DNA from 2 places in the Natranaerovirga pectinivora genome. Region 1 is predicted to be linked to the other one. Evidence: a T-box and tRNA genes for the amino acid it is inferred to sense, from the RefSeq annotation. Region 1 holds a T-box; the other holds one or more tRNA genes.
What was found. A T-box is a leader RNA that pairs with one kind of tRNA and senses whether it is charged. The one in region 1 lies ahead of leuS (leucine--tRNA ligase), so its partner is inferred to be a tRNA-Leu.
Positions count from the first base shown of each region.

Region 2: it has a tRNA-Leu gene. The T-box ahead of leuS (leucine--tRNA ligase) is inferred to sense a tRNA for this amino acid. The anticodon was not compared.

Region 1 is NZ_SMAL01000003.1:48,199-51,417, reverse strand. It holds gene fusA (elongation factor G) at 1-1,532, shown strand, start outside; T-box leader at 1,608-1,845, shown strand; gene leuS (leucine--tRNA ligase) at 1,988-3,219, shown strand, end outside.
Region 2 is NZ_SMAL01000001.1:390,595-393,813, forward strand. It holds gene EDC18_RS01910 (peptidoglycan D,D-transpeptidase FtsI family protein) at 1-1,016, shown strand, start outside; gene EDC18_RS01915 (NUDIX hydrolase) at 1,226-1,675, shown strand; tRNA gene EDC18_RS01920 (tRNA-Leu) at 1,786-1,869, opposite strand; gene EDC18_RS01925 (RNA polymerase sigma factor) at 2,049-2,636, shown strand; gene EDC18_RS01930 (anti-sigma factor family protein) at 2,654-3,219, shown strand, end outside.

The sequences.
Region 1 (3,219 bases):
AAGGAAGAAAATTTGTTAAAGACCATGTAGAAACCTGCCCCATACCTAATGATTTAATAGATGAAATAGAACCCATTAGAGAAATGATTCTTGAAGCAGTTGCTGAAACAAGTGACGAGCTTATGGAAAAGTATTTTGCACAAGAAGAATTTACATTAGAAGAAATCCAATCTGCCTTACACAAAGGCGTCGTTGATGGAGAAATTGTACCTATACTATGTGGATCAGGAATGAATAATACAGGCGTTCAAGTTTTGTTAAGTTCAATAGTAAAGTATATGCCATATCCAAAGGAAGAACATCCTTTTGTTATAGGGAAAAATCCAGAAACTTTAGAAGAAATAGAAGTTATATGTGGGGAAGAGCAACCCTTATCTGCTTTTATTTTTAAAACGATAGTAGACCCTTATATTGGGAAATTATCATTGTTTAGAGTTTATTCAGGCGTATTTAAGTCTGATTCAATGGTATATAATGCTAATAAGGATATAGATGAAAAAGTTTCACATCTCTTTTGTTTAAGAGGTAAGGAACAAATTGAAGTAAAACAGCTTGTTCCAGGGGATATTGGAGCAGTAAAGTTAAGCAATTCTTCAACAGGCAATACCTTATGTGATAAAAAGAATCCCGTTTTATTAGAGGCCATTAATTATCCAGAATCATTAGCCGTAATGGCTATTGTTCCTAAAACCAAAGGTGATGAGGAAAAAATATCTGTTGGATTACAAAAGTTAATGGAAGAAGATCCAACAATCAAAGTTGTAATGGATCCTGAAAATCATCAAGAATTATTATACGGTACAGGAGACCAACATTTAGATGTAATTGTTAGTAAATTATCAAGTAAGTTTAAAGTAGAGGTTGATTTAGTAAAGCCGAGAGTGGCTTATAGAGAGACCATTAAAGGAAAAGTTAAAGTTCAAGGTAAACATAAAAAACAATCAGGTGGGCACGGTCAATATGGAGATGTACACATTGAATTTGAGCCATCAGGGGACTTGGAACATCCATATATTTTTGAAGAAAAGGTATTTGGCGGTTCAGTACCTAAAAATTACTTTCCAGCAGTGGAAAAAGGCTTACAAGAATCTGTTCAAAGAGGCGTGTTAGCAGGCTATCCAGTTGTTGGTGTAAAAGCAACATTAGTGGATGGAAGTTATCATCCAGTTGATTCTTCTGAGATGGCTTTTAAAATTGCTACAACTGTGGCATTTAAAAAAGGGTTTCAGGAGGCAAAGCCAGTTTTACTTGAGCCCATTGCAAGTGTTAAAATTTTAGTGCCAGATGTATATATGGGCGATATAATTGGTGACTTAAATAAAAGACGTGGTAGAGTTTTAGGAATGCTTCCAATGAATGGAAAGCAGGAAATTCAAGGAGAAGTTCCTATGGCAGAAATGTTCGGTTATTCTACAGATTTACGTTCCATGACTCAAGGACGTGGGACATTTACAATGAAATTTGAAAGATATGAGCAAGCGCCTTCAGATGTTCAAGAGAAGGTAATAGAAGAAAGTAAAAAAGAAGCTTAATATAGAAGGCTTTTTAAATTTAAAAGGTCTTGACCAGGATATTTTAATATGATAGAATGCTTTTAGTATTATAAGGGAAAGACTGGGAAAAGGAGTAGTAAACAGTAGGTCGATTTTAGAGAGCTGTTGGTTGGTGTAAAACAGTATTGAACTTTGTTGAACTCGCCTTGGAGTCCTTTAGCTGAAACTTAGTAGGTTAAGGCGGTAACTTGCCGTTATAAGTATTAAGGGTATTCTGTCATTACTAGACTATAGTCTATTTTTGCAGGGTAAATTAGAGTGGTACCGCGGAAGTTAACTTTTCGTCTCTATTTATTTAGAGATGAAAAGTTTTTTTGTATTTCAAAAGGTTTATTAAACGTAGCGTCGGATGCCGCGTTAGTGGCTTCGCCAGAATAAAATTAAACCAGAGTTAAAACACCAAAATTCAAAAAGAACATACTTAGGAGGTTACTATGAGTTTTACGTATAATCATAAAGAGATTGAGAAAAAATGGCGTGATAATTGGGATAAGAACCCAGTTAATGTAGAAACAGAAGATAAGCCAAAGTATTATTGTTTGGACATGTTTCCTTATCCATCTGGAAGTGGATTGCATGTTGGTCACTGGAGAGGTTATGTTTTAAGTGATGTTTGGAGTAGATACAAATTACTTCAAGGGTATTATGTGCTACATCCGATGGGGTGGGATGCATTTGGTTTACCAGCTGAGAATTATGCTATAACCCAAGGGGTTCATCCAGCAATTGCTACAGCTGAGAATGTTGAGAATTTTAAGAGACAGTTAAAAGAAATTAGTGCTATTTATGATTGGGATAAAGAAATTAATACAACAGATCCTAATTATTATAAATGGACCCAATGGATTTTTGTAAAGATGTTTAAAGAAGGATTGGCTTATGAAAAAGAAATGCCAATAAACTGGTGTCCTGATTGTAAAACAGGTCTTGCAAATGAAGAAGTAGTTAATGGTGAATGTGAACGTTGTGGATCTGATGTTACAAAGAAAAATCTTAGACAATGGATGTTAAAAATAACGGCATATGCTGAGAGATTGTTAACTGATTTGGACCAATTAGATTGGCCAGAAAAAGTTAAGAAGATGCAATCAGACTGGATTGGTAAAAGTTTTGGTGCAGAAATTGATTTTGACGTGGATAATAATGAAGAAAAAATAAAAGTATTTACTACAAGACCAGATACTTTATTTGGTGCAACTTTTATGGTTTTAGCACCAGAACACCATTTAGTGAATAAAATTGCAACAGATGATCAAAAAGAATCAGTAGAAGATTATGTGTTTAAAGCTTCGTTAAAATCTTCAGTAGATAGAATGCAAGATAAAGAAAAAACAGGTGTATTTACAGGAAGTTATGCCATTAATCCATTAAACGGGGAAAAATTGCCTATTTGGATTTCTGACTATGTTTTAGCAGATTACGGTACAGGGGCTATTATGTGTGTGCCTGCCCATGATGAAAGAGATTTTGATTTCGCTAAGAAATTTGAGTTGAAAATAACACAAGTTATTGCTAAAGAAGAAGATGATGTTAATAAAGAATTAAAAGAAGCTTATACAGAAGATGGTATTATGATTAATTCAGGTGTTTTTGATGGCATGAAAGCTTCAAAAGCAAAAGAAGCAATCATTAACTATCTAGAAGAGCATGAAATAGGAACAAAAAC
Region 2 (3,219 bases), on a different contig from region 1:
ATAATGTCGTAACAACATTGGATCCTCTTTTACAAGAAATAGCTTTTGAAGGTTTAGGGAATAATAAGGGTGCTATTGTAGTATTGGAACCATCTACTGGAAAAATACTTGCATTGGTTTCTAAGCCAGATTTTAATCCCAATGAAATCGAATTTTTATTAGCAGAATTAAATAGGGGTAATACTTCAGAAACTTTTCTTTTTAATCGAGCAACTCAAGGATTATATCCACCTGGATCTACTTTTAAAGTATTAACAGCACTGCATTATATAATGGAAAATCCAGATTGGGAAGAATTTCAATACACTTGTAGTGGATCAGATGTGTTCTACGACAATACAATAAACTGTTTTAACAATACGGCTCATGGAATAATGGGTATTAGAGAAGCATTGGCGGTATCTTGTAACACTACCTTTGCCCAGTTAGGTACAGAAATTGACCTGAAAGATTTTAAAAGATTCAATGAAAATTTTATGTTTAATAATAGATTACCATTTCCATTACCAAATTCAATTAGTAAGTATCAATTAGATGTAAATAGTAATTTAGAAAGTATTCCTGAGACAGTTATGGGTCAAGGAAAAACTGAAATCACGCCACTACAAAATGCATTGATTACGGCCACAATTGCTAATGGGGGCATTATGATGAAGCCTTATTTGATTGATCGAATTGAAGACCATAATGGAAAAGTTATTAAAAAATTTATGCCTGAGCAACACAAAAGAATCATAAACCCTAATTATGCATTTCTGATTACTGAACTTATGGCTGGTGTTGTCACAGATGGAACAGGTAGAAGTCTTAATAATTTACCTTTTACTGTAGCTGGTAAAACAGGAACTGCAGAACATAGAAAAGATGAAAAGCCACATTCCCTATTTATTGGTTTTGCACCGACTGATAATCCTAAAATTGTAGTAAGCATAGTCGTTGAAAATGCTGGTACAGGAACTCAAGCAGCTGTACCCATTGCTAGAAGACTACTTGAGGCATATTTTGAAAATCAGTAATTTCTTATATGTGTAATAATGGATGTATACCTATTAGTATATGTACAAATCCTATCATTAATAGAGACTATATATTTGAGTAAAAATTTCTATTATCAAAAAGTTAATTTTTTATATCAATATAAATATAAAAGTTGAAAAATGGATAAAAAAGTTGTATACTGTGAAAAGATAATGAAACTCAAATACGTTTTACAGGAGGCTATTATATGATCGAAGCAACTAGTTGCGGCGGGGTGGTCATATATCGAGGGAAAATCCTATTATTGTATAAGAATTATAGAAATAAATATGAAGGATGGGTTTTGCCAAAAGGAACGGTAGAAGAAGGCGAAGAATTTAAAGAAACGGCTATAAGAGAAGTTAAAGAAGAAGCCAGTGTAAAAGCCAATATAGTTAAATATATTGGGAAAAGTCAATATTCATTTGCTACTCCAAGTGATACAATTGTTAAAGATGTTCACTGGTTCCTTATGAAATCTTATGGTTATTTTAGCAAACCACAACGCGAAGAATATTTTGTAGATTCAGGATATTATAAATACCACGAAGCTTATCATTTATTGAAATTTAGCAATGAAAGACATATTTTAGAAAGAGCATACAATGAATATGTTGAATTAAGAAGATGTAATTTATGGGGAGGCAAAAACTTTTAATTAAGTTTTAGATCCTAGAAATTGTATTTATTGAAATGTTATACTAAGATTATAAAAGCAAAAAACGTATCAGATAATCTGATACGTTTTCTTATGAGATATTTAAAAAATGCGGATGAAGGGACTCGAACCCCCACGATGTTGCCACCGGCAGATTTTGAGTCTGCTGCGTCTGCCAATTCCGCCACATCCGCTTAAAAAATAACTGCTTTAAAATAGTATCACATAAATAAAATTATTTCAACAGGAATTTTAATAAAAAGTTTAATTTATATACTTGTGGAGGTTAGACATTTCAGAGAAACTTGTGTGTCTGGAGATGTATAGAGCATAAGTTAGTTAATGATGAAAGGGGTGTTTGTGTGTGTTTGATATGGAAAACGCATTGATTAAAAAAGCGCAGAAAGGTCAAATGGATGCTTTTGAAAAATTAATATTAAAATACGAAAAAAAAATATTCAACTTAGCATATCAGATGTTTCATAATGAACAAGATGCATATGATATATCTCAAGAAGTTTTTATTAAAGTATACCAATCCATTAATTCATTTAATTTTTCTTCTAAGTTCTCAACTTGGTTACATAGGATAACGGTAAACACTTCAATAGATGAATTAAGAAAACGAAAAAACAAGGTGACACAGTCTATGGACGAACTATTAGATTTAGGTGAATCTACTGTCCATAAACAATTTGAAGATACTGAAAAAACGCCAGAAGAAGCTGTTTTAATAAAAGAAAAAAATAACGAAATGGTGGCATTGTTAAATCAATTAAAAGAAGAACATAGAACGATTGTTATACTTAGAGATATAAAAGGATATTCATACGAAGAAATATCAGAAATTCTTGACTGCACAATAGGAACTGTTAAATCCAGATTATCAAGGGCTAGAGCAAAATTAAAAGACTTATATTTGGAAAACAAAAAAGATAGCATAACTGAGTTTGTAAAATAATAGAGGAGGCTGAAATTATGAACTGTAATAAAGTACAATCATTAATCTCCTTATATCTGGATAACAGTCTTTCTGAGATTGAGAAGTTAGAGTTGGAAAAACATATAGAGAATTGCCCGAGTTGCAAAGAAGAAGTTAGGACTTATGCTTTTTTAATGAGTGAATTAAGTCATTTAGATGATGAAAAAGACTTGCCAGAACATTATCATAAGGATCTTATGTCAAAACTTAAAAATACAAGTCAAAAGAAGAAGAGATTCAATTATCGCCCGTATATTTCTTCGGCAGCAGCAATTATATTAGTTGTCCTTGTTGTAAGTATTTTTTCACAGAACAATCCTTTAGATTTTAAAGGTGGTACAGAGGAAATTGCTTTTGATGCTCTTGAGTCAGAGGGAGAAACTGATTTTTTTACTACGGCTGAAGGGGCTAGAACCTTGTTGCCTGAGGTAGAGATGGAGATGAAGACCTTTGAATCTGGGGAGATTATGATGACTTCAGCTTTGGAAGTTGAGAAGGAAGAGCATTATACATTGTATATTATTTTAGGTGGGCTTTTTTCTGTTGGGGTTGTTGGGTTTGT